Regions from separate parts of the Serratia bockelmannii genome, predicted to be linked through region 2. Evidence: riboswitches for the same ligand, from Rfam matches in the RefSeq annotation. Region 2 holds a riboswitch; the other holds the start of a gene.
The links. Region 2 has a riboswitch for fluoride ahead of crcB (fluoride efflux transporter CrcB). Riboswitches for the same ligand answer to the same signal wherever they lie in the genome.
Positions count from the first base shown of each region.

Region 1 (15,774 bases), 1.3 Mb from region 2:
TGCATCATCCCCGAGGCTCACGACCTGTACGGACCGCCAGGTCACTCTGGCGGGATTTCCTGAAATGCTCCAGACCCCCGGACCTTTACCCGCGTCAAAAACAGCCGCTAAAGGCACCTGCAGCAACGGCTGCGATGCTCTGCTCTGCGCAATATGGATGGTGACAGTGGCCCCCAGAGGGGCACCAGACAATAGACCGTCGAGCACGTACCTTGCTTCAAACGTGCGCGTCAGCGGATCGGCTGCATCAGAGAGTAACCGTAGCTTCGCGGAAACAGAGGGTGTATCGCTGCCGTACAGAGAGGCCTGTGCCACGCTTCCAATTACCGGGCGCAGCGTCTCAGGCAGTTGGACGACCGCTTCGCGTTGTCCAGCCCTCGCCAGCCTGATAACTGGCTGTCCGGCACTGACCACCTGACCTGGCTCGGCCAGCGTGTCCATCACCACTCCGTCGGCGTCAGCGACCAGGACTGCATAGCCCATGGCGTTTTGCGCCACATTCGCCTGCGCCTGGGCGGCACTGAGGTCAGCCCTGGCCGTCTCTGCGGCAGCCTTAACCTGATCGTAAGCGGATGCCGACACAGCACCTGTAGTGACCAGACCGCGATAACGCGATTCATCATCCGCTGTCTGTCGGGCTCGCGCTTTTGCTGCGGCGACTGCCTGCTGTTGAGCCTGAGCCTGTAGGCTCAGATCAACCGGATCCAGACGCATTAACGGCTGGCCACGTTTCACGGCCTGGCCGGTATCGACGAGACGTTCCAGGATTTTGCCTTGAACCCTGAAACCAAGGTCGCTCTGAATTCGTGCAACCACCACCCCCGTAAAAGCACGGGAAAAGTCGGTTGCATTGATCGCTGCGGCAGACCTGACCAGAGGTGGCAGACTGCGTGGATCGCGGTTATCGGAAGCCTCACCGCAGGCCACAAGGGCAAACGGCAACAGACAGACAGCAAAGGTGACAGGTTTAAGTCCGAGCATGGGTTCCCTTAATTAATTAACAGGACAGGAACCCATACTTATACTTGTGACCATTATTGTCAATGGTCACAAAGTCAGGGTGACAAACTTCTCAAGATCAGTGATGGCAGCAACACCGCCGCTGCTTGGACGGTGTCCAAATTATATTGCAGCTGAACCGGGCTGATATAGGGACGCATGACCATAAAAATCGCATCCGCCGCCTCATCCAGTGGCGTTTTTCTTTCGAACTCACCTGCCTGGCGCCCTTCAACAATGATCTGCTCGATTAGCTGCCGCAGGTGCTGCTCATGAGCTTGTGCTGAGGGCCATTTATCACGCACAGCAACAGCCGCAATATCGTGCAACTTACGGTCATGAAAAAATAAATCGCAGCCAGATTCTGACAATGCCTTGAATAACCGCCTTATTTTCTCTGCAGCTGTCGGCGCATCCGCAATCGCTGCGTGGACAATATCCCTTATGATCGCCAGCCGATTAGCGCAGATCACTTCTCCAATCGCCTGCTTGGAATCGAAAAATTTATAGATATAAGCTTTTGAAAAACCAATTGCTTTGGCGAGGTCGGAAACCGTTGTTTTTTCGTAGCCATAGTGACCGAAATGCTCAGTGGCCGCGTCAACGACCTGATCGCGGACACTGTGGTCGGAAGGTCCCCTGGAAGGGGTTTCATTCATCTGTTTAGTCATTTTCCCATCCTAGCTCAATGAAGCCCGGCTGACAACGAGTGACCAGTTGGTAATATAGTCACAATTCAAATTCGGTTCAAGGCTTCTTCCTGTTTGCCCTAAATACACTTGCACTCTGGCAGACTTTTCGCCGGATGATACAGCGCCCCCGGGCACTCCACTTAATCAACAAAACGGAACATCTCACCATGAATAATGACGTCATCATCATCGGCGGCAGCTTTGCCGGTCTCGCCGCAGCCCTGCTATCAATATGGTTAATGCCCGCGCGGACAGCCTCTCTGATACTCCCTCAGTCACCACGGCGCGATGGCGGGTATCTTCGCTCGGCAGTCGATGCTCACCTGAGTGCAAGCAACAACAATCTCCAAGCGGATCACTGCCATAAGGCTATAGCGTAAAGCGCGAAGGCGAAACGCCAAACAGTTTTTTGAACGCCACCGAATAGGCGCTGTGGCTCTCATAACCGCTTTCGAAGGCGGCGTGGATGATCGAGTTGCCCGCCAGCAGCAGCGGGATGGACGACAACAGCCGTAGACGCTGTTTCCACTGACCAAAGGTGATGCCGGTTTGTTGAGTGAAGTGACGCTGGAAGGTTTTCGCGCTGATCGACAATGAATCCGCCCAGATCTCAATGCCGCGATCGTCGGCCGGCGTGATGACCAACTGCCGGCAAATGTCAGCCATTCTCGCTTCCATCGGCCAAGGGAGATGCAGCGCCAGCTGCGGCTGCAGGCTCAGTTCCTCGAGGAACAATGATCTGAGCAACGCGTGGCGTTTGGTCTCCTCGCCCTCGGGCGCCAGCGTCGCCAATTGGGCGATCAGCTCGCGCAGCAGCGGCGACACCTGCAAGACGCCGTCGCGCAACGGCAACCGCGCGGCGGTGAATTCATCAACAAAAATCCCGTAAACGCAAATGTTGCTCTGCATGACCAGCTGATGTTCTACCCCCGGCCGCAGCCAGACTGCGGTGGTAGGCGGTACGATCCAGCGTCCGCAGCTCGCCTCGACCGCCATAACACCCTGTTGCGAATAGAGCAAATGGCAGCGTTTATGCGAGTGGTAAGGAATGACAAAGCCCGCCGGGTAGTGTTTCACCAGCCCCGTCACCTCGAACGCAGAGTTTTCGTGGCTGCTGAGGTCGATGCGTTTCGTTTCGGCGTTGTCGACGTCGAATCCCATGGTCGTTTGTCCCTTTTGATAACGCGAATGTCTTTTATTTGATAGAGAGGCCGCATGATCCTCCATATAGTGACGTTCTCGCAAGCCACACCAGGGGCCTTATGCGAAGAAACTCACTATTTACACCAAAATTTCATCGTTCTGCTTAAAACGAAGGCGATGACGTTGCGCATGCGCTGCGCAATGGCGGCTCGTTGCGGGGGCGACGCGGCCGAAAGTGATGGAAAGGGAAAGCGCGGTGGCTTAAATCAGGAGGTATGCGCATCAATCAGCAGGTAGCTCAGCCTGGGGGGCGGCTTAATGCTAAAGGGATAGGGAGAGCGCCTAGGCTCTCCTCCATCCAGAATGGTTATCTCGTCAACGGGCCAACTCGGCGCCGTCCAGCTCGGAAATCGCCAGACAAATCACTTCCGTGATGGCCTGTACCGTATAGGCGGTCTTGGCAGGAATGATTAACATCTCATGGGGTTGCAACGTCTGATCGTCAACCTTCAGTTCACCGCTCAGCACCATCAGTTTCACCCAGCCCGGATGAAAACGCGCCGGTTGTTGGCTGCCCGCATCGAGCTTCAGCAACGCCGTATGGCCAGGCGTCTCCCGTTTCAAAATGTGAAAGTGTACCCCATCGTAAGGCATGTTTTCGTAATGCAGTGACGCCAGTGTTCTCTTATGCATGGTAAGTGTCCTCGTGACCTGTGAGTAGCTGCTCCGCCTTCGGTCGCCGTAAAAACGATTGGCGGCTGTCCCTACCGAAAGCACCGGCTCGCAGCCTCTTGGCGAACGGATTAACTGTCGTACTTGCAGCGGCCAGATCGACCGCCGTTTCATGCCTAACCTGCCTCAGGCATGCTACTAAATATATAAGAGCCTCGCCGACGGCGCAAAAAACCGCTGCAGGGTTGAGCGTATTACGGTGCTGATCCGTAGTCGGAAAACCTGAACGGCGAGACCAAGGCGCCGTCTGCCGGAGATCGCGATGGCCTCCCCCTTCACACCCCATCATTAATAAATCGCGCCGGGCGATAAGCGTGCGGAATGGCGGAATTGACGCCATGCAGCAGCTCGTCTCCGATCAGCCGGCCAAGCGTCGGTGCGCACATCACGGCCGGATGCATCACCGCCACATAGAGACAGGTGGCGCCCAGCGGCCCAACGATGGGATAACCGTCGCGCGGCCGGGGGCGCATCCCCACCGAACACGCCTGCAGTTGCAAGGGCGCCGTGCCTGGCAGGCGCCCTTCAATCGCCGATTGCGCTTCGCCCTCCACGCGATTTTCATCGCCGTGCGCAGGATAATCTTCCGCCGCCAGCAGATCGCCATTTTGCGCATGACGCACTTCGATGTCGTCGCCCGCAATCAGCGTGTTCACCACCTGCGCCGCCGCGTGATAGCGTAACAAAATGGCCGGCGACGCCTCGATCGGCAGCGAGAATCCGCTACCGTCCAACAGCGCCGAGATCCCCGTGCCGCAGGCGAGCACCACCCGATCGGCGGTAATCGCGCCTTCCTCGGTAACGATGCCGATTATCTGCCCGTCTTCATGCAAAAATCCGCTGACGGTTCGCCCCAGGAACAACTCCCCGCCCCACGCGCGAACGCATTCGAGCAACCGCTGCGTCACTTCTTGCGGATCGACGGCGCCGTCACGCGCCGCAAAATAGGCTTGGCTATCGGGCTGCCTGAGCCCCGGTTCCAGCGCGGTCACCTCGGCGGAGGGCAAAAGCCGATTATCGGGGTTTTGCGTCGCCGGCGCCTGACCATAGCTGAGCGCGCCGGACCAATTCACCCAGAGATCCGGGATCTCCTGCGCCAGGCGTATCCAGTCAGCCACGATCTCGCGCCGCAGAAACGCGTCGGGCGCGCCCTCAGGCACGCCTTCGCTGATCCAGCCAAACGAGCGGCCTGTGGCTCCCGCCGCGGGATGCGCCTGCTCAACCACGATAACGTGCTGCCCTTGGCGCGCGAGATGATAGGCGATCGATGCGCCGACAATCCCGGCGCCCACGATAACCATGCGTGATGATGTTCCATTCATTTAATGATGTCCGAACCTCATTTCAAGTGTTGTCGCCAAAGCAATCCTGCCGCCAGGCAGGCTACCCCGCCGCCGCAGGCCAACACGGCATAAGACGTGCCCCAGCTCTGGGTGGTATCCATCACGATGCCAAAGGATAACGGGGCGAACGAACCGATGCCGAACCCCAGCAACGATCGCCAGCCCATCACGCTGCCGAGCTGTTGCGGCGGCACGTTGTCCGCCATCGCCGCCGACAGCACGCCGGAGTCGCCAAGAATAAAGAAACTGCCGATGCTGACGAACAGCAGCGTCCAGCCCGGCCCCCAGTTCGCCGACCACCCCATCAGCAGCGATCCCAACGCACCGGCGGCGCCCACAAACGTCAGCACCGAGGCACGATTGAAATAGTCGGAAACGGTGCCGACAATCAGCGTGGCGATCATGCCGGCCAGGTGGATCACCGCCGCGGCGATCAATCCGGCGCTGAGCGGATCCAGAGAGAAACCGCTCAACGCCTCGCTGACCAGGCTGGGTGCCCAGGCCCAGTTACCGAGCAGTTCCCAGCTGTGAGCGATATACCCGATCAGCAACAGCAGGGTCGCATAGGTGATAGCATAGCTTTCTCGTTTCGTCTTCCTCCCCAGCGTGCGCGGTTGCGGTTCCTGATAACCGACCAGGGCCAACGAACCCGCCAGCGCCCCCAGTAGCGCACCGGCGGCGCACAGGGCAAACGCCACGCCGGCGCCCCAGCGCATGGCGCTCCAACCGGCGATGAAAACCGACAGAAAATACCCCAACGAACTGGCCGCCAGGATCATGCCGATGGCGTAACCGCGTCGGGCCGGGCCGTTCATCCCCATCGCTAACAGCAGCGCCGGCGTATAGGCGCCGCCCTGCGTCAGGCCGACGAAGGCCATCAACACCAGAGCGCCGATATACGAATGGGCAAACACGGCGAACAGCATCAGCGCACCGGCACCCAGCCAGGAAAACAGCAGATACACCCGACGCGCGCCCAGCGAATCACACCACCAGGAAGCCACCAGCAACGCCAGGGCGTTGGTCAGGCTGAACACCGTCTGCACTGTACCGGCGGAGGCGGCGTCGAGCTGCCACTCGCTTCTGATGGTCGGCAGCGCGCCGGCGAACATCATGGTGCCCAGGCAGAGGCCGGCCCGGCTCACGCAAAGCAAAAAGAAAGCTCGCATCTCAGGGGCGCCTCCCTGTCAACCGCAGGGTGAGGATAACGCCATTAACACGCATGACCGATAGCCAAAAGATCCGCATCATAAACTCAGCAATCAGAAGGAGATGCCTCATCATAGTGAGCAAAATCAACGGCTGACAAACGATCTTTCCTCCCTCACTTGGTTGAGCTAGACTCAACCTATGAAAAAAATTCACTCCCTGCCGCACCTGTCCGCTTTCGAAGCCGCCGCCCGTCTCGGCAGCTTCAGCGCCGCTGCGGATGAGCTGTTTCTCACTACCGGCGCGGTCAGTCGCCACATCCGCAGCCTGGAAGAACAGCTGGAGCTCAAACTGTTTTATCGCGGACACAAGTCCGTGCGGCTGACGCAGGCCGGCGAGAATTTTTCCCGCACTGCGTCCCGAGTGATAAGCGAATTGTTTTCGGCGGAAAGCGCACTGAAAGCGAGCGCCGGCCGGCAGCGGCTGGTGGTACACAGCCTGCCGACGTTCACCATGCACTGGCTGATGCCGAAATTGGCAGCGTTCAACGAGATTCATCCGGAGGTCGCGATTGATATCACCACCGCCACTGGGGCCGTCGATCGCAATATGCCGTTTGACCTGGCGATCCGGCGCGATCCCGCGCACTTCTCCGGACTGAAAGCGATCCCTTTTTTGCAGGAAGACAGCCTGCTGGTCTGCAGCCAGAGCTATTTGCGCACCATGCCGATCAGCGCGCCAGACAATCTGGCCGAGCATACCGCCATTCGCATCCGCGCCCGTGAGGATTTATGGCACAGCTGGTTGAATACCTATCCGACGGCACTGGACGCCTCGCCGCCGCCGCTGACGCTCGACCATACCTTCGCCGCCATTCAGGCGGCCGAAGACGGCCTGGGACTGGCCGTCGTGCCTTACCTGTTCTGCGCCAAACATCTGTCGTCTGGCCGGCTGGTGTCGCCTTTCCCAGCGTTGACTATCCGAACCGGCGTTTATTCCCTGCTGCTGCGCGATCGGGACGATGAGGTCGTGAGCCAATTCGCCGCCTGGCTGCAGACGTTCCAGGCGTAAGCGCCGTATCGGAAACGCGTCACCCTCCTGGACATGCGCGAGCGTTTCGCGCGTCCACTCGGTAAACCAGGCAAAGACATTCTCAGGCGTGGAGCGTCAGGCCTTTTATCGCCTTATCCACCGCTTTCTTCGGCCCGCGCAGCGCCAGGCCGACCAAATCCAGATTGTCCGCGTCTTCAGCGAGAAAAACCTGCCGGTTGGCTGCATCGTGCCCGGTCGCAAACATGGCGTGCACATAGGGAACCAACGTCAATTCCCGCTCCAGCCCTTTGCGATGCACATTTTGCAGGCCCGGCAGATCCGCGGCAAAAATCAGCATCGGCTGCCCGGAAATGCCGCCGTAGCGTCTGCCTTGCGCATCCACATAACACTCGCCGATGATTTCCGGGGCGGCGGCGGCGATGCCCGTCGCCAGAAAGGCCACCACATTCAGCCGCTGCCAGGTCTGCAGATCGTCGCGTACGATAAACGCTATCTTGGTATCAAACATGTTTCGCTCTACTCCGTTGTGCTCTTAAAATAAAAGCGCATCATCGGCGATGGGCGAATCAGCGGTATAGAACGTTTGTGCACTGACGTTGATAGGCCGCCGGCGATAAACGGTAGGCGCGCTGGAACCAGCGGCCCAAGTGGCTCTGATCGGCAAAGCCCACCTGCATCGCGACCTGCGCCGGTTCTTCCCCCTGCGCCAACAAAAAGCGTGCAGCCCGCAGCCTCAGCCGGACCAGGTAAGCATGCGGCGACTGGCCGAAGGCCCGGGTGAACTGGCGAGTCAGGCGGAAGCGGTCCAGGCCGCACTGAAGCGCAAGTTCATCCAGGCTGGGGTTACCCGCCATGTGCTCGTGCAGGTAGTCTCGTAAGCGATTCATCACAATCAAAGCATCATCGCTTTGGGACGTTGGCCTGACGCGTATATGCCGCGCCAAAAGCGTCAGCAGTTGATCCAGGCTTTGATCGCGCGCCAGCCGGCCTTCCCCCTGATGCAACGCAAAAAAAGCCTGTTGTATCGCGGTCGCCAGCATCGGATCGTCGGTCAACGTGCTGTGGAAGGCGCCTTCCAGCACAGAAACGTCCCCTAATCCGCGGCGGTTCATCGCATCGGAAACCCAATGCTGCGGCAGATAAAGCATGGCATAGGTAAACCCTTCGGCCTGCGGCGCATGACCATCGTGCACCGCGCCCGGCTCGATCAGCATGGCACGTCCCGGCCGGCTGGTATGCAAGGAACGATGACAGTTGAAACGTTGTAAACCTTGCTGCGTCACGCCCACCAGCATTTCGTCATGATCGTGGGGATCGTAGGCATGCCCCTGAAAGTGGGCATTGACGCTTTCGATGCCGGTTTCGTCATCGCGCCGCAGTTCCAGCCAGTCTTTGTGTTGATGATTAGACGCCATGCAGTCAGTCCGGAGTTCTGCCCATAGGAAAGAAGAAAACAGCTTACCCTGAGACGGTCACCGTTTCACGCTCATAACTCGCAGATGGCATAAGTGCCCTTACCGGCCGATTTCGCCTGATACATCGCGCCGTCGGCGCGGGTCAACAGCATCTCCTCCGTCACGTCAGTGTGTGAGGAAATCGCCGCCCCCAGGCTGGCGGACAGGCTCACCGTCTGCTGCCCGATCTGCGAAATATCAGCCAGCCGCGCCAACACGTTTTCGCAAAATTCGCTGACCTCGCGCTGCGGTTCCGCCAACGGCCACAGGATGACCGTGAATTCGTCACCGGCCAGGCGCGAAACGCTATGGCGCTCGCCGGCGCAGGCGCTGAGCAACCTGGCGAACGTCTTGAGGATCAGATCGCCGAAGTCATGGCCATAGCTGTCATTGAGGGCTTTGAAACCATCGAGATCGATGAACACCAGCGCCATTTGCCGCTGTTCGCAACAGGCCTGCACCGTGCTGGACAACCGACGCAGAAAAGCGCGGCGGTTGGTCAACCCAGTCAGCATGTCGTGCGTAGCATCGTACTCCAGCCGTTGCTGCAGGCGCTTCAACTCGGTAATGTCCATGGACAGAATGTAAAACCCCTGAGCCTCGCACGGCACCAGCGTAGTGTGGATCATCAGCAACCCCTTCTGGGTCTGGAGCTCATTTTCGAAGCTCACCATTTCCCCCGCCAGGGCCCTGTCTATCATCGGTTTCGCTATCTGATAAACGTTCTCCCCCATAAAATCGCGCACCGTCATTCCTCTAAGGCGGCTTTCTTCCAGGCCAAACCAGGTTTTATAGGCGCTGTTAGCGAACAGGTAGCGTTCATTACCGTCGATTTGGCTGATCAACGCCGGCATGTTGTCAGTAATGGCCCGCAGGCGTTCCTTCTCCGTGCTGAGCTGATATTCGGCGAGTACCCGGGTTTCAATCTCTTCGTTGAGTTTCTTGACGACCACGTTCAGCTCCCGCGTGCGGATTTCGACGCGTTGTTCCAGCTCGTGTTGCAGAGAGAACAGATCGGCCTCCGCCGCCTTGCGCTCGCTGATATCGACGATAACCGAGATGAAATGATCCGGTTTGCCGTTAGGCAGCCGGTTTAACGCCACCGTCAGCTGCACCCAGACGATCGAGCCATCGGCACGGAAATAGCGTTTCTCAAGCGAGTAAGTACTGATCTCGTTTCTCAGCAGTTGCTGCAGTTTTTCCAGATCGGTGTTGAGATCGAGCGGATAGGTAATGTCCTGAAAGGTGCGATCCATCAGCTCGCGCTCGGAATAGTGTAACATTTCGCAGATGCGCGGATTGACCCGCAGCCAATACCCCTGCAGCGACACCAGCGCCATCCCTACCGCCGCCTGGGCGAAGGTCTGTTCGAACAAGGCTTCCGAGCGTTGCAGGTTGGACTTCAGGTTTTCGGTATAGACATGGCGTTCAATGCTCTGCAGGTACTCTTCCACCACGGCGGCGAAGTCGTGCAGGTCGGCCACCTGTTCCGGAGAAAACGGCTGCGGCTGGCTGTCGATAATGCACAGGGTGCCGAGCGGCAAACCGTCGAGCGACAGCAGCGGTTGCCCAACGTAGAAACCGATTCGCGGCCCGCCGATCACCAGCGGATTGTCGAAAAAACGCGGGTCGTTGGCGGTATCGGGCACCACCAGCGCTTCACGTTGCAAGATCGCATGGCCACAAAATGAGATGTTACGCGGCGTTTCCCGGACATCCAGACCGTAGCGCGATAGAAACCATTGGCGATCCCGGTCGATCAATGACACCAGCGCAATGGTGACGCCGAAGTATTTCGCCGCCAGCCGTGTAATACGATCCAGTTTTTCCACCGAGTTCGAATCCAGCACGTTCAGCGAGTTCAGTACCGACAGACGTTCGGCTTCGTTTTCGGGGAAGCAGGGTTCAAGCATGTTGTCTCCCATTGTGTCACCCACGGATCCGGCGCAGCCAGCCTGCGTGATTCCGTTCAGCCTATCCGTCGGTTAGCGGCAAATATCCTTGTCCATCATAGACTCACTCAGTATCAATCCGATTGCGCATTCTCGCCAGCTTTGCCGGGCGTTGCGTTTGCCACCGCGCTGCGCTACAGTCGTTCACAAGGTGATGGTGTTCCACCTTTCCCAACCGCCGCGTTCGCTCGAACCGGATGATGACGCCTGATATACAACTTCGCTTTATTTTTTAGGCAGGTATGTCAGGAGTCGCTATGAATGAAATCTCACGTATTACCCCTTTTCCATCCCAGCCTGATCTCGCCGTGCGGGAAATGCCGCTGTACGTTTTCGGCCATAAAAATCCCGACAGCGACAGCATCTGCAGCGCGCTGGTGGTCGCGGACTGGCTCAATCACCTCGGCAAACCGGCCGTCGCTTTCCGCCTTGGCGAATTGACGCCGGAAACCCGCTACATACTGGCCGCCGCCGGCGTACAAACGCCTGCGCTGCTGAAAGGCGATCTCCGTGACCGCAAAGTCTGGCTGGTGGATTTTACCGACGTCGAACAAGGGCCGGCCTCATTGCCCGACAGCGATGTGGTCGGCGTTATCGATCATCACCGGCTGGGCACCTTGATCACCCGCAACCCGCCCGATGTCTGGATCCGCGCCGTTGGCTGTTGCGCCACCGTGATCCTGTCCATACTGACGTCAGATACGCCGATGCCGCTTTCTTCCGCCCAGGCCACGCTGCTGCTGGGCGCGATTTTGAGCGATACCGTTGCGCTGAGCGCACCGACCACCACCGAACAGGATCGGGTGGCGGTCGCGCGGTTATGCGCAATCTCTCACGTTGACTATGACGCCTTCATCGCCGGATTGCTTGCCGCCAAAACCGATCTTTCGGGGCAATCCGCCCCGCAGTTGCTGCACCGTGACGCTAAGAATTACCGCATCCATAGCGTCTCGCTGCTGCTGTCGCAGATAGAAGTGCGGGCTATGAGCGATATCGATCCGCTGTTGCCCGCGCTGCAACAGGCGCTCGATCAGGCTAAGCAGGAGGCCGGGCTGGAGATGGCCGCGCTGCTGGTTACCGATATCACCCGCCACCGCTCTACCCTGTATTTCTCGTCGAACCGGGTGCTCGCCATTCGGCAGGTGTCGCTGCCCGGCATGACGAGCCGGAAAAAAGAGGTTTTACCGTGGTTAACCCTACAGATTGCTAACGCAGGGAGATAAGTCATGTCGCTCTATCAACATGCTTTACTGCTGGTGCAGGATGAACGCGACGGCCGGCTGCTGTTACGCCATGCCGAACGCCTCAATCAGCAGATGAATACGCGCATTACCGTGGCGCACATCAGCGCCGACTATGCCGAGCTGGACTACCTCAGCGATGCACAAACCAAAGATCGCCAGTCCAGCGAGGTGATCGCTGCCAAAGCCATGCTCAGCCGGCTGGTGGAAGACTGCACAATCCCCCTGGAGGTGCGCGCAATTGTCAGTATTCACCGCTTCAAAGACATCGAGGCCCTGATTGCCCGTGAAGGCGTCGATCTGTTGCTGCTCGGCCATCAGAACCGTCCGTTCGGCGTCTTTGCCTCCTTCGGCTTCGAGTTCATTAACCATTTGTCGATCGACGTGCTGATAAAGCACGTGCCCACTCCCTAGAATGAGGTGATCATCCATGAGCTATGAAATTGAAAACGTAACCGCCAGAGAGATCCTGGATTCGCGCGGCAACCCCACCGTCGAAGTTGAAATGACTGCGGCGGGCGTCGTGGCACGGGCCTCGGTTCCCTCCGGCGCCAGCACCGGTTCACGCGAGGCGGTGGAACACCGCGACGGCGATCCGCACCGTTACGGCGGCAGAGGCGTACTGGAGGCGGTGCAAAGCGTCAAAACGGCGATCAATGAAGCGCTGCGCGGGGTAGATGTACGCCAACAAGGGGAGATTGACCGCCGGTTGATCGCACTGGACGGCAGCGAGAACAAGAGCCGATTGGGGGCCAACGCCCTGCTCGGCGTTTCTCTGGCCGCCGCCCGCCTCGCGGCGCAATTGTCGCAGCTGCCGCTGTATCGTTATCTGGGCGGTCTCGGCGCCAACCTGCTGCCGGTGCCCTGCATGAATATCATCAACGGCGGCGTGCATGCCCGCTGGCAAGGTGCGGACTTTCAGGAATTTATGATAGCGCCGCTGGGCGCGCCGTCGCTGCGCGAGGCCGTGCGCTGGGGCAGTGAAGTTTATCAGGCGCTGCGCCAAATTCTGTTGGAGAAAGGCCTGTCGGTCGGCGTTGGCGACGAAGGCGGTTTTGCGCCGGCGGTTGCCTCTAACCGGCAACCGCTGGAGCTGATCGTACAGGCGATAGAGAAAGCCGGTTATCAACCGGGAGACGATATCGCCATTTGCATGGACCCGGCCTCGAGTGAATTCTATGCCAACGGCAAATACCGCCTGCGCAGCGAAAACGCTGAACTGGATGCCGAACAGATGACGGCCTATTACCAGCGGCTGGTGCAAGATTTTCCCATCGTGCTGATTGAAGACGGTTTGGCCGAGGACGACTGGGCGGGCTGGCGCATTCTCAGCGACGCCCTGGGCGATCAGGTGGAACTGGTCGGTGACGATCTGTTCGTCACCAACGTGAAATACATCCAGCGCGGGATTGATGAAAGATTGGCCAATGCGGCGCTGATCAAGCTGAACCAGATTGGCACGCTGAGCGAAACTTTCGCCGCCGTGCAGCTTTGCCAGGCAAATGGCTGGGGCGCCTTTATCTCACACCGCAGCGGCGAAACCGTCGACAGCTTTATCGCCGATATGACGGTTGCGATGCGAGCTGGCCATGTGAAAACCGGCGCGCCGTGTCGCGGCGAGCGGATCGAAAAATACAATCAGCTGATGCGCATCGAAGACCAATTGGGCATCGCGGCGGTATATGCCGGGCGCGCCGCCTTTAAACACCGTTAATCTTTGCAGGCCGGCCACGCACCGGCCTGTTTTTCATTTTTTGCGCGGCATAATCCCGCCACGCCGGATTCCAACAGAATACGCCGCGTCGCCATCAACGTCTCACGCTGCTCGTTCAGCGTCGCCATCATCCGCTCGATTTCCGCCAGTCGGCTGTCGACGCCCTGTATCAACCCATCCTGATAGGCGCTGCCCTGCAGCGCCAATACCCCGCGGATCGCCTGCAGCGAAAACCCCAGATTCTGGCCGATTTGGATCAGGTGCAGCCGCTCCAGCGCGCTTTCGCTATACACCCGATATCCGTTAACGCCGCGCACCGCTTTGGGCAGCAGACCCTGCTGTTCGTAGTAACGTATCGCCGACGCGGCCATGCCGGCGCGCTCCGCCAACTCTCCGATTTTCATGCCCTATTGACCTTAAAGTTAACTTTAACCCTAGTATAGCGCCATTCCCCCTGCGACAGGAACGTACCCGATGTTTACCCCACTGATTCTGCCCAACGGCAGCCGCTTACCCAACCGTCTGGCCAAGGCCGCGTTGGAAGAAAATCTGGCCGATGAGGGCCAACTGCCCGGCCCCGCGCTATGGCGCCTGTATCGCCACTGGGGTATCGGCGGCGCCGGCCTCATCATCACCGGCAACGTGATGATCGACGGACGCGCCATGACCGGCCCCGGCGGCGTAGTGTTGGAACAGGATACGCTGCTCGAGGCGTTCAAAACCTGGGCGGCGGCCTCGCGCCAAGAAGGCGCGCAGGTATGGATGCAGCTCAGCCACCCGGGCCGTCAGGTGATGGCCAACATGGGCGGCAACGCCTGGGCACCCTCCGCCATCCCAATGGCGATGGGCAAGTACAGCAAGCAGTTTGCCCCGCCGCAGGCCATGAGCGAAGCGCAGATTGCCGAGGTGATCGCCCGCTTCGCCGCCAGCGCGCACGCCGCCGAACAGGCCGGGTTTACCGGCGTGCAGATCCATGCGGCGCACGGCTACCTCATCTCCCAGTTCTTGTCGCCGTTGTCCAACCAGCGCAGCGATCGTTGGGGGGGCGAGCTGGCGAATCGCGCCCGCCTGCTGCTGGAGGTGGTGCGCGCGGTGCGCCAGCGTGTCTCGCCAGGCTTTTGCGTGGCGGTCAAACTGAACTCCGCCGATTTTCAGCGTGGCGGCTTTTCGCCGGACGAGGCCCGACAGGTATTGTTGATGCTCAACGAACTGCCGGTCGATCTGGTGGAGTTGTCAGGCGGGAGTTATGAGAGCCCGGCGATGCAGGGCGAAGCGGCGGACGACAGCACCCTGGCGCGCGAAGCCTATTTTCTGACCTTCGCCCGCGATCTCGCCGCAGTGGCCCGCATGCCGGTGATGACTACTGGCGGCATCGCCCGCCCGTCGGTGGCGCAACGGGTGCTGAACAGCGGCATCGCGGTGGTCGGCATCGCCACCGCCATGGCGGAAATTCCCGATCTGCCGCACCGCTGGCAAACCGGCGAAGCCCCTCATGCGCTGCCCGCGCCGGTAAAATGGCGCGATAAAACGCTGACGCTGCTCGCCCGTATGGCGCTGATCAAGCGCCGCATGCACGCCCTGAGCCGCGATCGGACGCGCAACGTGCGTTACTCCCCGCTGTGGTCGCTGCTCATCGACCGGTGGCGCACCCGCCGCACTCTGCGGCGCTATCACGCCTGGTTACGGCAACGTTAATAACCGCGGTGCCGGCAGACTCGCCGGCACCGCACAAAAATCCCGCTTTTTTGATCGCGCTACGTAAAATCTGCAAGAAATCACCACTCTGGGTACTGCGCTTTTAACGCTCGGCCGCTTATATTCATCACAAATTTTGTGTATATAACCGCTATAGGACTTAAGGTGGTGAATAGATGAAAATAAGCCGCTATTTTCTATTTATGTTATTAATCGGAAATTCACCTTAATAATAAATGCATTAAAGAAGTAGCCAAAGGAAAGCAGAAAAGGATTTTTACGCAATGTTAAAGAAATGTTGTTTTTTGCTGGCAAAACCAACGGTCAACAAATCAACAACATATTGATGAGCCTAAGAAAAAACTAAACAATTCAAAACAAAATCGGCTATTGAGTCCCAGGCAAAAAAGCCATATATTGGTCGCGCTTTTCACAAGGCAGTTACTTTTCTAATTCATTAATTCAATCGTTGCGTCTTGAGACCTTCGGTTGTAGGAGAGATATGATGACGGATAAAGTCCGTATTGATACTTTAGTTGCAAACTCATTAAACGGAAACAATGAAACCTATTTGGCGCGTCAAGCCGAATTTGAGTCGAATGTTAGG
Region 1 covers NZ_CP196512.1:2,497,912-2,513,685, reverse strand. The annotation lists gene ACSJLU_RS12065 (efflux RND transporter periplasmic adaptor subunit) at 1-981, opposite strand, end outside; gene ACSJLU_RS12060 (TetR/AcrR family transcriptional regulator) at 1,056-1,670, opposite strand; gene ACSJLU_RS12055 (AraC family transcriptional regulator) at 2,061-2,852, opposite strand; gene ACSJLU_RS12050 (cupin domain-containing protein) at 3,210-3,527, opposite strand; gene ACSJLU_RS12045 (NAD(P)/FAD-dependent oxidoreductase) at 3,842-4,888, opposite strand; gene ACSJLU_RS12040 (MFS transporter) at 4,906-6,078, opposite strand; gene ACSJLU_RS12035 (LysR substrate-binding domain-containing protein) at 6,260-7,129, shown strand; gene ACSJLU_RS12030 (DUF2000 family protein) at 7,212-7,619, opposite strand; gene ACSJLU_RS12025 (AraC family transcriptional regulator) at 7,678-8,526, opposite strand; gene ACSJLU_RS12020 (diguanylate cyclase domain-containing protein) at 8,598-10,478, opposite strand; fluoride riboswitch at 10,659-10,734, shown strand; gene ACSJLU_RS12015 (DHHA2 domain-containing protein) at 10,775-11,740, shown strand; gene ACSJLU_RS12010 (universal stress protein) at 11,744-12,172, shown strand; gene eno (phosphopyruvate hydratase) at 12,189-13,472, shown strand; gene ACSJLU_RS12000 (MerR family transcriptional regulator) at 13,469-13,876, opposite strand; gene ACSJLU_RS11995 (NADH:flavin oxidoreductase/NADH oxidase family protein) at 13,947-15,167, shown strand; gene ACSJLU_RS11990 (diaminobutyrate--2-oxoglutarate transaminase) at 15,673-15,774, shown strand, end outside.
Region 1: linked by a shared signal. The riboswitch ahead of ACSJLU_RS12015 (DHHA2 domain-containing protein) and the one ahead of crcB (fluoride efflux transporter CrcB) in region 2 are both predicted to bind fluoride.

Region 2 (15,774 bases):
CTGGCGATGCGTTTTACCCGTTGGTTGACCAATGAGCGGGCGGCGCTGATAGCGGGGTGGCTGATGGCAATCATGCCGATGGCGGTGCGTTACAGCCAGGAGGCGCGCATGTACGCGCTGATGGGGATGCTGGCGATCGCCGCCGCCATGGTGCTGGCGAAATGGCTGAAAACACCGGATAACCGCCGCTATCTGGCGCTGTATGCGCTGTTGATGACGCTGAGCTTTTATACCCACTACTTCACGATTTTTACGCTGATCGCTCACTGGCTGGTGCTGCTGGCGCTGTCGTGCCGCCGCGAAGGCGTACGTTACATCAAGCAGCCGGCGTGGTGGCTGGCCAATGTGGCGATCGGGGTGGCCTACATTCCCTGGCTGCTGGTGCTGTTCAATCTGCTGGCGCATATCGCCGAGCTGCGGGTCGGCGGCGACGTCGGTTGGATCCCTCAGGTTTCCTGGGGCGATCTGCCGGCGATGTATTGGCGTTTTCTCACTGGGCATGATGGCAGCAATTATCCGACGGTCATTCTCTGGCTGCTGCCGGCGATGTTTATCGCCTTATGTTCATTGCTACTGTGGCGGCGGGAGACGCCGAGAACATTCTCGCTGCTGCTGCTCGGCGGCATTCTGATCCCGGTGACGTTGGTATTCGCCATTTCCTGGCGCTCGCCGCTGTTTGTCGATCGCTACCTCTATTCGGCCGCGCTGGGCATTCCGCTGGTGTTGGGCGTGCTGATCGCCGGCACGAAAAGCCGGGTGCGCGGGATTTCTTTGCTGCTGTTCTTCAGTTTGCTGTTCGGCTGCGGCGTGCGTAACGACTACCCGGTCGAGAAAGATGAGTTCAAAGTGATGGTGCACTACATCAACAGCCACTATCAGCCTAACGATGCGGTGGTGGTCAGCAACATGTTCAACTACCTGAGCTACGTGTATTACAACAAGCAGGGCTATCGCGCCCTGTTGTATACCCCGGCCAGGCCCAACGGCATTTCGGGCAAGCCCAATGCCTATGGCTTCGGTACCTTTTTCCACGATCGAGCGGCGCAGACCTATGTCGATAAGCTCAGCGTTTTATCGAAAGGCCATCGCCGGGTCTGGCTGGTCAGCGGCGGGGATTTCAATCAGGACTTCGGCCGTTCGCCGACAGGGTGGGTCAATACCGGCACCTTCAAGAGCGGCGGTTTCGAATCGCGCCTGTTCGTGGTGCGTTGAGCAAAATGTCATATTTCCCATTCGGCGTTACATCTGGCCGAGCAAACTTACGCGGGGATGACAGTTCTATACATTGGGATTGGTACTGTAGCTCTACCCGATGATGTTGTGTGTTATCCATTCCCTGTAGTGTATTACCCCATCCCTGTTAAGTTTATCCCGCCTTGTGCGGGATTTTTTTTATCTGCGCATACCCGGCGGTGCGTAACGCGATTTTTTTGAATAACACCGTCAGTTTTATTCGGTATTCAGCCGCTGCGCGCTTGATTAGATTGAACGCGAGAGGGGGCGCCGTCGGTGCCTTTGTGCAATGAGTGGAGAATTTCTATGGCGAAGACAGTAGTGGTGTTTCATTCCGGCTACGGCCATACCGAGCGTTTGGCGAAAGTCGTGGCGGAAGGTGCGGGGGCGGAACTGATCGCCATCGATCAGAACGGTGACATCAGCGACGAAGCCTGGCAGACGTTGGATGAGGCGGACGCCATCATCTTTGGCTCGCCGACCTATATGGGCGGCCCGTCCTGGCAGTTCAAGAAATTCGCCGACGCGAGCTCCAAAGCCTGGTTCGGCCGCAAGTGGCAGGACAAAGTGTTCGGCGGCTTTACCAACAGCGCCAGCCTGAACGGCGACAAGCAGGTCACGTTGATCGCGCTGCAGACGCTGGCTTCGCAACATGGCGGCCTGTGGGTCAGTCTGGGGCTGCTGCCGGCCAACACCAAATCGGCGCAGCGTACCGACGTCAATAACCTGGGCGGTTCGGTGGGGCTGCTGGTGCAGACCCCGGCGGATGCCGGCGTGGATGAGATGCTGTCGGGCGATCTGGCGACCGCCAAGCTCTATGGCCAGCGCGTAGCGGGCTTTGCCGCCAAACTGGCGTAAGGCCTTGCCGTGTAGATGGGGTGGCGGTGCGGTTGAACGGATGCCGCGTTCATTTTCTCTGCACAATTGGCGTGTAGGCTGCGAAATGTTATTAGCCTGCTTGGGCTAACACTGCATTTCGTACAAATATTCCCGGTTCCTAGGCCGGGTTTTTTGTTGCTAAGGTCTGCTTAAGCTTTCACCGCTATACTGCGTGGCAACACGGGCATGCAAGGCATGGCCGTGTTGTAACTGTCGATTTGCTGTTGTTCAAGCAAGCCCGCTTCATGCGGGCTTTTTTTGGGTTGTTATTGCACGGGCGGCCCAGTTGCAGGAAAATAATCGCGCAGTTATTCAAACATCATTCAACGACCAATAACCACAAGCTTATTAATGTAATTGACGCCGTCGGCGACCTATTACGCTATGCGCTATGCTGACAGCAGAGTAGCCATTATTTGCTGACGCTACGCGGGTGTGCCCGCCGCAGCCGAACGGGGCTAAGAAAAGTCTGTTAATTAAATGTTAACGTTTTTTATTATTGATTTGTCTGGCTTTTTTGGTTGAAATCCGGGTTGACTATCCCTCACTGGCCGGGCGAGAGAGTATGCACATTATTATTCTGGTTATTAGCAAAATATGGGCAAGGCGATGAACGCCAGAATAAACGCCAGGCATGGCCTGCCGCTAACGGTTCAGCTGATCAATCTTTTCATGCTGGCTTTTTTGCTTTCCCTGGTGGGTATTCTTAGCCGGCCGATTGGCTCGCTTTCCTTATTTTGGCCAGTGAATGCGATTCTGCTCGGTCTGCTGCTGCGCAAACCCATTTACGGCACGCCGCTCGGCTGGCTTACCACCTATCTGGGCATGGTCGCCGCCGATCTCAGCACCGGCGAAGGTTGGTCTCTGGCGCTGTGGCTGAACGCCTGCAACATGTCGCTGATCGCCGTCGGTTACGGCATCATGCTGATGCTGCCACAATCTCAACGGCGCATGGGCAAGCCCCAGGCGATACTCTATATGTTCAGCGCCAGTTTGGCCGGCGCGGCGGTGGCGTCGACGCTGTCGGTGCTGCGTAATGATAGCCTCTATAACAACACGGTGGTGATCGCCTGGCTGGCTTGGTTCAGTGAGCAATTCTCGACGACCTTGCTGCTGTTGCCGGTGCTGATGGCGGCGCCGCGGCTGAAGCAACTGCTGCGCATGCAGGTACGTTGGCGCCTGAAAGGCTGCCTGCCGTTGCTGGCGTTGCTGCTGTCGCTGGCGTTCAGCGTCTATATCGGCGGGCCGGGCGCCATCGCCTTCCCGATCCCGGCGCTGCTGTGGTGCGCGGTACGCTACCCGCTGTTCCCCGTGACGTTGCTGACGTTGTTGACCGGCATGACCGAGATCAGCAGCATTTCTGCCAACCTGGTGCTTTATGAAACGCCGAACAACCACAACGCCTTCCTCGATACCCTGATGTCCGCCCGATTGGGCATCGCCATGCTGGTGATGGGGCCGCTGATCCTCGCCAGCTCCATCGCCGCCAACCGCAAGCTGATGCGACGTCTGGAGCACAGTGCCAACCACGATTTTCTGACCGGGGTGCTGGCGCGCAGCGCGATGACCCGCAAAGCGGGCGAGTTGCTGGAGCATAAACACCGTTCCAAAGAGGCGGTGTCGCTGCTGCTGATCGACATTGATCATTTCAAGCAGATCAACGATACGCACGGCCACAGCGCCGGCGATCAGGTTTTGGCGTCGTTCGCGCACATCGTGCGGCGCGAGCTGCGTCACGATCAGCTGTTCGGCCGCTTGGGCGGGGAAGAGTTTGCTATCATGCTGCCGCGCGCGCTGGCGGCGCAGGGCGTGGCGCTGGGGGAACATTTGCGCCGGCTGGTGGAGCAGACGGAGCTGCAGGCGGAAGGCAAGCAGACGTTGAAAATCACCATCAGCGTCGGCGTCGCCAGCCTGGCGATGAATGAGGTGAAATCGTTGGAACAGCTGATGAATATGGCGGATATCGCGCTGTATCGCGCCAAATCGCAGGGGCGTAATCGGGTGGAGTCGTTCAACGTGATCAACGGCAACAGCGTCGAGCATATCCTGTTCCGTTAACCGTTTTCAGCCTTGCCTGGGCTCGAAGCGGGTTTCGCAATTAGGGCAAATCAGTATCACATCTTGCAGCATTGCTGCGCATTTTTGCCGGGTAACATAGCCGCATTTAGGGCAGACGATTTGGGTGGAGCGGTTGATAAAACCTTTGACGCTGCTGGAATCGGACATATCAATAGCCTGTGTCAGGTGAAAACTCACGCTAACACAGGCAACGACAAATTTCGTTGGTTATTTTCCGTACGCAGATATTTACAGGCTTTTCAGCGCCTTGATGGTTTCATCCATATCGATCTCGTGCTCGGAGAAGGTATGGGTGGTGTTCTGGAAGGTGGTAATGGTCAGCATGCGCAGCGTTTGCATGGTCTGCGCCTGATCTTCGGACTGTGGGCGAATGCGGTTCATCAGCAGGCCGACCGACAGCACGGTGTTCTCTTTATCCACGTCGGCTTTGACCGGCACTTCCTTGGTGAAGGTATTAAAAGACTTGATGCTGGTGATCTTGATTCTTTCATTGGCGATGATGATGTATTTGCTGGGCGCCAACACTTTTACCGCATAAGCCGACGGGCCTTTGGTGTTGTTGGTTGGCTCGAAGGTGACCGCCGCGTTTTTCTTAATCAGCTCCGGATTCTGCACTTTAATCACGTGAAAATAACGATTTTCTCCGTTCTCGTCGGTAATAAAGCCGAAGCCTTTGTCTTCAAAAAAAGTCGTTATCTTGCCGTTCATCGCTATTCTCACAAAAGGGTTCAATACAGCGCTTATGATAGCGCGGAATGCCTTGCAGCGACAGATTGCGCGGGCGGCATTTAGTCATGCGATAACGGCATTTAGCGGCTTCCTGGCCACATGCTATGTTCATGCTGACTTCATTCAATGCGAAAAAGGAATATCGATGGGCATCAAACGTCTCAATCACGCCGTGCTGTATGTCAGCGATGTGCGGCAGAGCGCCGACTTTTATCATCAGGTCTTGGGCTTCAAGCTGAAGCCGTCCGACAGCCCCGATCGCGCGGTATTTACCCAGGCCGCCGATTCGGAAAACGATCACGATTTGGCGCTGTTCAGCAAGAATCTGGGCCAGCAGCGCGCCGGGGTGTTTCGCGCCAACAACGAGCCGCCGGCGGAGCATGAGCCACCGGCCGGGCTGTACCATCTGGCCTGGGAGGTGGACAGTCTGGAAGAGCTGGAGCGCATTCGTCACCAGTTGGCCGAACGCGGTATTCTCGGGCTGGAAGAGGATCATGGCGTGCACAAAAGCATTTATGGTCACGATCCGGACGGACTGCTGTTCGAGGTGACCTGGTTTATTCCGCCGGCGTTGCTGACCGACGAGGATAAAAACCAGCAGGGGATCCGCCCGCTGGATTTCGCCGCCGAGAAGCGGCGTTTCGCCGGCCTATAAGCGGCTCAGGTGCGGGGCGCCACGGCGCCCCGACGATCACAGCACTTTGTTGAGGAAGTTAACGGTGCGCGGATGCTGCGGTTGGGACAGCACCTGCCTGGCGTCGCCCTGTTCGACGATCTGCCCGTCGACCATAAACACCACCCGATCCGCCGCTTCGCGCGCAAAGCCGATTTCATGCGTGACCACCACCAGCGTGACACCCAGATCCGCCAACCCTTTAATCACGTCCAGCACTTCGCCGACCAGCTCGGGATCGAGCGCGGAGGTCGGCTCATCGAACAGGATTACCTTCGGGTTCAGCGCCAGCGCGCGCGCGATGGCGATGCGCTGCTGTTGGCCGCCGGAGAGGTGGCGCGGGTAGGCATCCGCCTTGTGGCGCAGTCCGACGGTATCCAGCAGCTCATAGGCGACCGCCTTAGCCCGCTCACGGGAGTGAATTTTGTGCACCACCGGCGCTTCGATGATGTTTTCCAGCACCGTCAGGTGCGGGAACAGATTGAAATTCTGGAACACATAGCCGACGTTGATGCGCTGCCGGAGGATGGCCTTTTCCTTCAGCTCGTACAGCCGGTTGCCCTTGCGGCGGTAGCCGACGTAGTCGCCGTCGATGCGGATAAAGCCCTCGTCGACGCGCTCCAGGTGGTTGATCGCCCGCAGCAGCGTCGATTTGCCGGAGCCGGAAGGGCCGAGGATCACGGTAACGGTGCCCGGCTGCAGCGTCAGGCTGACGTCGTCCAGCGCCTTGTGTTTGCCGAAGAACTTGCTGACGTTGCTGATTTCGATCAGGCCGCGTGCCGGCACCGGGGTGAGATTGCGTACCGGCTGCTCGGGCAAGGCATAATAATCAATGGCTTCAGACATGTGGGTCTCCTAACGTTTTAGCCAGCCGGCCAGTTTCTGCCAGGGCGTCGGCGGCAGTTCGCGCACCGCGCCCCGGGCGAAATAGCGCTCGATATAGTATTGGATCACCGACAGCGCGGTGGTGATGAACAGGTACCAGACGGTGGCGACCATCAGCAGCGGTATCACCTGCTGGGTGCGGTTATAGATAACCTGAATGGTGTAAAACAGCTCCGGCAGCGCCAGCACGTAAACGATTGAGGTGCCTTTCGCCAGGCTGATGATCTCGTTGAAGCCGGTCGGAATAATGGAGCGCAGTGCCTGCGGCAGAATGATACGGAAGGTGCGACGATAGCCCGGCAGGCCCAGCGCCGCCGCCGCCTCGTGCTGGCCGTAATCCACGCCCAGGATGCCGCCGCGGATGATCTCGGCGGTGTAGGCGGACTGCACCAGCGTCAGGCCCAGCACCGCCACGGCGAACTGGCCGAGAATGTCGATGGTGGGAAAGCTGGCGAACACCACGGAGGTGAAGGGAATGCCCAGCGAGATGGCGTCATACAGATAGGAGAAGTTGTACAGAATGATCAGCACCAGGATCAGCGGCAGAGAGCGAAACAGCCAGATATAGCCCCAGGCCAGCGACGCCAGCAGGTAGGAGCGCGACAGGCGCGCCAGCGCCAACAGGGTGCCGAACAGGATGCTGAACAGCGTACCGAGCAGCGTCAGCAGCAGGGTTTGCCCCAGCCCCGCCAGTACCGCCGGCGCGAAGAACCACTCGGCGAACACGCCCCATTCCCAGCGCGCGTTACCCGCCACCGATTGTACGATGGCGGCCAGAATAAACAGCGAAAACAGCGCGCCGATCAGCCGCAGCGGATAGCGGGCGGGCACCACTTTCAAGACTTCTTGTTTGGACATGTCATGTCTCCTGATACAGATAAAGGGGCCTTAGGCGATTTTCCTTTCCGACGCGCAACAACACGCATCCTCTGCAATCAGGCTTTTGCGGAACGGCAGGCGGCCATCGTAGGGCGGGCGGCTGTAAACCTCGCTGTCGACGGTGGGATCGAACTGCGGCTGATACCCGTTGTTCAGATACAGGCCCACCGCTTCGGGCTGGCGAAAGCCGGTGGTCAGATAGAGCTGGCGATATCCTTGCGCCAACGCCAGCGTTTCCAACTGCTGCAACACCCGCTGTGCCAGGCCCTGGCGGCGCAGATCGCCTCGCGTCCAGATGCGCTTCAGCTCGGCGGTCTGTGCGTCATAGCGTTTGAAGGCGCCCATGGCAATCGGCGCACCGGCGCGCAGCAGCACGATGAAGGCCCCTTGCGGCGGCGCGTACAGATCCAGCGCTTCCGGTTCCTGGTCACCAAAATAGTCGCCGTAACGCTGGCGATATTCGCCGAACAGCCCCTCGATCACCGGGGCGATCAGTGGGTCGGTCGGCAGCGTCTGAATGAAAGTGTCTTGCGTCATCGCGCGCTCCTAATCGCCCAGGCCGGGCGGGTTGATTTCCGACTGCGCAAGGCGTTCGACGCTCTCGCCCCAGCGGTTGAGCACCCGATCGTACTGCCCGCCGCGGATCGTGCCGTTCAGCGCTTCGTTCACCGCCTGCACCAGGCCGTTGCCTTTACGGGTGGTGACGGCGATGTGTGCCGCCTTGGGCCAACCGCCTTCCACCGTGCCCGCCAGCCGGGTGCGGCCGTTCAGCGCCGCTTTATAGGCGCCCAGCACGTTCGGCCCGAAGTAGGCGTCGGCGCGGCCGGACTGGATCGCCAGCGTGGCGGCCGCATCGTCGGTCACGTAGATCGGCTGGAAGGGTTTGAGCCCCTGCTGCCGGTTCTGTTTGTCCCACGCCAGCAAAATTGCTTCCTGATTGGTGCCGGAGCCAACGATGATCTTTAATCCGGCGATATCGGCAGGCTGTTTGATCGTCGCGATCTTGCCGCCGGTTTTGACGTAAAAGCCGAGCGAATCGATGCGGTAGGTGGCAAAGTCGAAGCGGGTTTTGCGCTCTTTGGTGACGGTGACGTTGGTGATGGCTGCGTCATATTTGCCGGAAACCACCCCCAGCGGCCAGTCTTCCCACGAGGTTTGCACCACGTTTAATTCAAGCCCCAGGCTGTCGGCCACCAGCTGCGCGATATCCACTTCGCTGCCGATCAGCCGCCGGTTATCGGCGGCGAACAGCGCCAGCGGCGGCGTGTTGAGCGCGGCGATTGCAACGGTGAATTGGCCCGGCTTCACGAAGTGGAAATCGGCCGGCAGTTTGGCGATCGCCTGCGGGTTTTTCGGCGCGTGGATCGGGATTTCATTGGCCTGTAAATCGATGCCGGTGCCCGCCTGCGCGGCGCCGGTCAGGCTCAGCAAGGCCGCCACGAGGGCGGCGGTAACGGTTTTCTGCATAGCGGATATCCCTGAAAACGATCTTATTATTGGGTGAATCTGTTCAACGGGCGCTTCAGGCCCAGGTGCTCGCGCAGCGTATCGCCGTGGTACGCCTGACGGAACAGGCCACGCTGTTGCAGGATGGGTACCACCCGATCGACGAAGTGGCCGAAGGCGCTGGGCGTACCGCCGCTGATGATGAAACCGTCGGCGGCTTCACCGTCGAACCAGCGTTGCAGACCGTCCGCCACCGCTTCCGGCGTGCCGCTGAACACCGGGCGCGGCGAGGCGGCTTCCAGCGCCACCTGGCGCAGCGTGAGGTTACGTTCGCGGGCGCTGAGCTTGATGGCGTCGGTAGTGCTGCGGAAGCTGTTTTGCCCCAGATCGCCGATGTCCGGGAAGGGGGCGTCCAGCGGATGGCGGGAAAAGTCGTAATGCTCGAAGTAGCGGCCAAGATAGTTGAGGGCGTTCTCAATGCTGACCAGGCGGGCGGTCTCCTGGTACTGGCGCTCGACGTCCGCGTCGTCGTCGCCGACGATCACGCTGACGCCCTGGAAGATGCGCAGGTCGTCCGGCTCGCGCCCCTGTTCCACCAGCTGCCGCTTCACGTCCTGATAAAAATCCTGCGCTTGTTCCAGCGTGTCGTGATGGGTGAAGATCGCATCGGCGTGTTGAGCCGCCAGCCGTTTGCCGTCTTCGGAGGCGCCGGCCTGGAACAGGATCGGGCGCCCCTGCGGCGTGCGGCCGATGTTCAGCGGCCCCTGCACCGAGAAGAACTCTCCCTGGTGATTGAGGGTGTGTAGCTTGCCGGTGCGGAAGAATTCGCCGCTAGCCTTGTTGCGCACAAAGGCATCGTCTTCCCAGGAATCCCACAGCCCTTTGGCGACGTCGAGAAATTCGCCGGCGATGCGGTAACGCAGGCTGTGTTCCGGGTGTTCGGCGCGCGAGAAGTTTTTGGCCGAGCCTTCCAGCGGCGACGTCACCACGTTCCAGCCGGCGCGGCCGTTGCTCAGGTGGTCGAGGCTGGCGAACTGGCGGGCGACGGTGAACGGATCGCTGTAAGAGGTGGAAAGGGTGCCTACCAGGCCGATTTTATCGGTGGCGGCGGCCAGCGCGGCCAGCAGGGTGAGCGGTTCGAAACGATTAAGAAAATGCGGAATGGATTTTTCGTTGATATATAAGCCATCGGCGACGAAGACGAAATCGAATTTCCCCTGTTCGGCTTTTTTCGCCGAGGCGATATTAAATTCGAGGTTGATGCTGGCGTCGGCGGTGGCATCCGGGTGGCGCCAGGCGGACATATTTCCCGATGCGCCGTGCAGAATGGCGCCCAGCCGTAATTGCCGTTGATTATTCGCGTTGTCGCTCATCGTGATTATCCTGTCATGCGCCGCAAAGGCGCGCGGTGTCTGATGTGTCCACTATTGATGAGCGGCAACGGGATGTAAAACAACAAAACAGCATATTCAAATGTTGAAAACTGCAAATATCACGGCGAGCGAAAATAATAATCCCCGGCGCGGTATCTGCGGCGTCGGGGAAATACTATTTCACGTTATTCAGGCGTTGCTGAGGGCTTTTTCTGGCGCGGTAGTGAGCTGTTGCAGCGTGCGTTCCGCCAGCAGCGTAAAATATTGTGCCGCGGGGAACAGGGCGCGTTCATCGGGATTGAAACGCGGATGATGCAGGCCGAACTCGCTGGCGGAGCCGATGCTGACGAAGACGCCCGGCACGTGATGCAGATACAGCGCGAAATCTTCACCCCCCATTTGCAGCTCCGCCTCTTCGACCCGGTAGCCGGCCTCGGCGGCGACGGTTTTGCTGAACGCCGCCCAATGGGCGTCGTTGATCACCGCCGGCGGCCCCGGTTGCCAGTGGAGTTCGGCCTGCGCGCCGAGCGCGGCGGCAACGCCGTCGATCACCTGGCGAATTTTATCAGGCACCTGGCGGCGCACCGCGTCGCTGTGGGTGCGCACCGTGCCTTCCAGCTCCACGGTTTGCGGCAGCACGTTCCAGGTATTGCCGCCTTCGATGCGCGTCACGCTCACCACCAGCGATTCCAGCGAGCTGAAGCTGCGGCTGGGCAGCGTCTGCAGCGCGCCGACGATCTGGCTGGCGGTGACGATGGTATCGACGCCCTGTTCCGGTTTGGCGGCGTGGGCGCCTTTGCCGGTGATGAGGATCTGGAAGCGATCGACGTTGGCGTAGAACGGCCCGGCGCGGGTGGCGAAGGTGCCGGTGGGCAGCTCCGGCGCGTTATGCAGGCCAAATACCGCTGCAACGTTATCCAGCGCGCCGGCGTCGATCAGGTGCCGGGCGCCGTTGAAGGTCTCTTCCGCCGGCTGGAAGAAGATGCGCACCGTGCCGGGCAGCTCGGCCTCACGCGCTTTGAGCAGGTGCGCGGCGCCGAGCATCACCGAGGTGTGAAAGTCGTGGCCGCAGGCGTGCATTACGCCGCTGTTTTGCGAGCTGAAGGGCACGTCGGCGATTTCGTCGATCGGCAGGGCATCAATGTCGCCGCGCAGCGCGATAATCGGCCCCTTGCCGCTGCCGATCTCCGCCACGACGCCGGTTTTCAGCGCCAGCGGCAGCAGACGGATGCCTGCCTCTTCCAGCCAGCGGGTCAGCCGGGCGGTGGTGGCGAATTCGTGATTGGAAAGTTCCGGGTTTTGGTGCAGCTCACGCCGATAGGCGATGATTTTGTCTGCCAATTGGCTGGTCATAGGCTTGGCTCACAGTGGGAAATAAACCCTAACCCTAGTGCAGGGACCGCCGAAGCAAAAAGACCATCTGGTTATATTTCATAGCGATTGCGTCTGCATGGGGGCGTCAACGCTGGGGGAAGCGGGCGAGTTTGGGCGTTCGCTCGTTGTTCGCCGGCGCAGGGAGAGGTTTGGCCTGGAACGGTAACGTATCGCAACCGGTGCAATCCATTTACACCGGACAACACGGATTTTTTCACTCTTTATCGGATTTCTGTGATCGCGGTGGTGGACAAAATCCTGCCTGCTTGCTGTACTGTAATCGACACAGGTTTTGTGTCTTTCATTCACGTTAAAGGTAAGTTTGATGTCTAAGATTAAAGGTAGCGTTAAGTGGTTTAATGAATCCAAAGGCTTCGGTTTCATTACTCCGGAAGATGGTAGCAAGGACGTTTTCGTCCACTTCTCTGCCATCGTTAGCAACGGTTTCAAAACGCTTGCTGAAGGCCAGCGTGTAGAATTTGAAATCACGAACGGTGCCAAGGGCCCATCTGCCGCTAACGTTACTGCTATCTAAGCTGCGTAGCTGAATTTCTTAAAACCCGCTCATTGAGCGGGTTTTTTATTGGGCGCGTTATGCGTCGTTGCGGCGGGCCAACAGGCCGAACAGCAGGATGGCGATGGCGTAACAGCCGACGATGGTCAGCGCCATCGACAGGCCCGAGGTGCCGCCCAGCCCGGTGAGCGGCACGGCGCAGGCGCCGAGGGCGAACATGCACACGCCGATCAAGGCCGAGGCGCTGCCCGCTTTGTCTCCCTGGCTTTGCATCGCCAGCGAAGAGGCGGTCGGGCCGACGATGCCGATCACCGCTACCGAGAAGAACAGCGGCACCAGCAACACGACCAGCGGCGCATGCAGCGCGGCGGCCAACAGCAGCAACAGCGACGCGACGGCCGCCAGCGTTAACCCGCCCCTCAACACCCTGCGTTCCCCCCAACGCGCACTGAGACGGCTGGCCAGCTGTGCCGCAATGATCAAGCCGACGCCGTTAATGGCGAAGCATAGGCTGAACATCTGCGGGCTGAGGCCGTAGATCTGCTGCAAGACGAAAGGCGAGGCGCCGATATAGGCGAACATGCCGGCCATCACGAAGCCCTGTGTCAGGCACAGGCCCATGAAATAGCGCTGGGTCAGCAACCCGCCGAGCGACATCAGCATCGCCAGGATACCGCCCTGGCTGCGGCGCTCGATCGGCAGGGATTCGCGCAGCTTCAGCGCCGACAGGCTGAACAGCAGCACGGCGATGGCCGCCAGCACGCCGAAGATACCGCGCCAATTCATTACCTGCAGCATCACGCCGCCCAGCACCGGTGCGACGATCGGCGCCAGGCCGTTAACCAGCATCAGCAAGGCGAAGAAACGGGTCAGCTCATGGCCGGCGTACAGATCGCGAGCAATGGCGCGGGAAATCACCGCGCCGCCGGCGCCGGCGATGCCCTGGAGTAGGCGGGCGATCAGCAGTTGGTCGATGCTGGGCGCGAGGGCACACCACAGCGAAGCGCCCAGCAGCAGGATCAGCGACAGCAGCAGCGGGCGCATGCGGCCCAGTTTGTCGCTGTAAGGGCCGAAAATCAGCTGGCCGACGCCCAGGCCGAGCAACCCGGTGGTCAGGCTGAGCTGCGCGGCGGCGGTAGAGGTATTCAGCTCACCCGCCATTTCCGGCAGGGCGGGCAGGTAGAGATCGGTGCACAGCGGCCCCAGCGCGGCCAGCAGGCCAAGCACGACGGCGTACACCAGACGCTGTCTGGCTAAGTGTTTGGTCATGGGAGATTAGAGTTTCCTGAACAGGTGAGAAATGGCCTGCTGATACAGATCGCGCAGCAGGGACGCATCGGCTTTTTGCGTGGTAAGGATACGGTAACCGGTGCCTTCGCTCATGACGGCGATAAATTCCACCCGGGCGGCGATCTCCTCCGCGCTGAAATGGGGATACAGCCGCTGCAGATTGTGGCACACGTGGCGAAACAGCCGCGCTTCCGCATCGCTGAGCAGTTTGGCCACCACCGGGTTGCGCGTGGCCTCGGCGGTCACTTCCAGCATCAGCATGTGATCGGTTTCGCTCTCGCCCGGCTGCTGAAACAGCGTGCGCGCCGCCAACGTACCGGCGATCAGGTTGATGTGATCGCCAAGGTTTTCCAGCCGCTGCATCTTGTTAGTGATGATGCGGTTGACGATCTCTTCGATAATCGCGTCTTTATTGGCGAAATAACGATAGATTTGACCGACACTGAGCTGCGAGCCTTGGGCGATCTCCGCCATGCTGGCGGCGTGGAAGCCGTGGCGGCGGAAACTGATTTTCGCCGCTTCGACGATCTGATCGCGGCGCGCCTGCACCTTGGCCTGTTTACTGTCGTTGGGGGAGAGCATCTGCCCGATCCTTTGCTACGCGTGAGCCGGGTTCACATTTTTGGGTGTGAACGTTCATTCTCAATTGTAGTGTAAACGGCCGGAAAGACGCAAGATGAACGCGTGCTGCGGGTAAGGGCGCTTAAGCGAACAGATAGGATTTGATAAAGGCGGCGACGATCAGGACGCACAGCGCAATGGCAATCGCTTCGGCGGCGGTTTTCGGCAGGCTAAACATAGCGGTTTCTCATCCAGTCAGGAGTACTGGATGAGATTATGCGCATGCAAGATTAAGGAAACATTAAGGGCTTAGCGCCCGTTGAGCCACATCACCAGCATAAAGGCCAGCAGCGTCATCGCCAGCGAGCCGGCCAGGTTGAGCAGCATGTTGGCCAGCGCCCAGCCGAAGCGGCCATCTTGCATCAGGTATACCACCTCCAGCGAAAAGGTGGAGAAGGTAGTCAGGCCGCCGCAGAATCCGGTGGTAATCAGTAATTTCCAGGTGGGATCCAGATGCGTCATGCGGGTGAAAATCGCCATCGCCAGACCGATGATAAAACCACCGATCAGATTGACCATCAGCGTACCGAGCGGAATGTGGGCATTCAGCGGATTCATTTTCATGCTTACCGCCCAGCGCAAAACGCTGCCGACGCCGCCGCCGATAAATACGGCCAGTAAAGAACTCAACATGGGGCAACTACCTTTCAATCAGAGAAATTCACGGGACTCGGAAAGGGACAGGCGTAACGCTACGCGCCTCTCTCCGAGAGGTTACGTAGACATCATCAGCCTGTGAAGGCGGTTAGGGAGGAATGTCATCTCCAGCGTGCCGCACGGCCTTTTTTGCCGTACCCGGTGGATGTTACACCTAACGCCATCTATTTTGTAGTATCGACACTCTGCGAGGTCACCCTATGCAAATCAGAACGGCGCGCCTGAGCGATCGCCATGCTATCGCCGAATTAATGACGGCGTTGGATTATCCCGGCACCGAGGCGTTTCTGACGCAGCGCATGCAGCAACTGTTGGCGCATCCGGATGAGGCGCTGCTGGTGGCGACGGACGGGGAGCAGGTGTTGGGCGTGTTGTCGCTGCATTTCCTGCCGCAGCTGGCGTTGGCCGGCGACATTGGCCGCATCAGCTATTTTTGCGTCGATGACCGAGCGCGCGGCGCGGGCGTAGGCCGGCGGCTGCTGGCGGAGGGCGAGGCGCTGGCGCACCGTCGCGGCTGCGATCGGTTAGAGGTCCATTGCCACAGTCGCCGCGAGCGAGCGCATACGTTTTACCGGCGCGAAGGCTTTGTCGAAGCGCCGAAGTATTTTGCCAAGTTATTAAGTCAGTAAGTTACTCCCCTGGCGGCACTGCCGTTTCCAGCCGGTTGCGGCCATTATGCTTCGCCCGATAGAGCGCACCGTCGGCCGCTTTCAGCCAGTCAAGATAGCCGCCCAGCGCGGGGTGGTAGTTAGCGATGCCTGCGCTGATCTGCAGCCGCAGCTGCGGCGCCTCCTTGAAACTGACCGCGTCCAGCCGCTGCTGGATGCGGTGCAGGACGATTTCCGCCTGTTCGGCGTTAGTGTTCGGCAGCACCGCGCCAAACTCATCGCCGCCGTAGCGCCCGACGATATCCACGTTGCGCAAGCCGATCAGCAGCTCTTCCGCCAATACCGCCAGGGCTTCATCCCCCAGCGCATGGCCGAAGGTGTCGTTGATGGTTTTGAAGCGGTCGATGTCCATCAGGATCAGCGTGGCGTTGTCCTGGTAGCGGCGGCAGCTATCGAACTGGCGATGCAGAAGATGTTCCCAGTGGCGACGGTTATATAAGCCGGTCAGCCCATCGCGGGTGCTGATGTGTTGCA
Region 2 covers NZ_CP196512.1:1,157,862-1,173,635, forward strand. The annotation lists gene ACSJLU_RS05480 (glycosyltransferase family 39 protein) at 1-1,212, shown strand, start outside; gene ACSJLU_RS05485 (flavodoxin family protein) at 1,540-2,091, shown strand; gene ACSJLU_RS05490 (GGDEF domain-containing protein) at 2,722-4,170, shown strand; gene ACSJLU_RS05495 (YnfU family zinc-binding protein) at 4,177-4,338, opposite strand; gene ACSJLU_RS05500 (cold-shock protein) at 4,420-4,899, opposite strand; gene ACSJLU_RS05505 (VOC family protein) at 5,066-5,575, shown strand; gene ACSJLU_RS05510 (amino acid ABC transporter ATP-binding protein) at 5,612-6,439, opposite strand; gene ACSJLU_RS05515 (amino acid ABC transporter permease) at 6,449-7,336, opposite strand; gene ACSJLU_RS05520 (GNAT family N-acetyltransferase) at 7,367-7,894, opposite strand; gene ACSJLU_RS05525 (ABC transporter substrate-binding protein) at 7,904-8,824, opposite strand; gene ACSJLU_RS05530 (LLM class flavin-dependent oxidoreductase) at 8,851-10,176, opposite strand; gene ACSJLU_RS05535 (M20 peptidase aminoacylase family protein) at 10,366-11,529, opposite strand; gene cspE (transcription antiterminator/RNA stability regulator CspE) at 11,876-12,085, shown strand; gene ACSJLU_RS05545 (multidrug effflux MFS transporter) at 12,143-13,333, opposite strand; gene ACSJLU_RS05550 (TetR/AcrR family transcriptional regulator) at 13,340-13,936, opposite strand; gene crcB (fluoride efflux transporter CrcB) at 14,225-14,608, opposite strand; fluoride riboswitch at 14,688-14,750, opposite strand; gene ACSJLU_RS05560 (GNAT family N-acetyltransferase) at 14,833-15,261, shown strand; gene ACSJLU_RS05565 (diguanylate cyclase) at 15,263-15,774, opposite strand, start outside.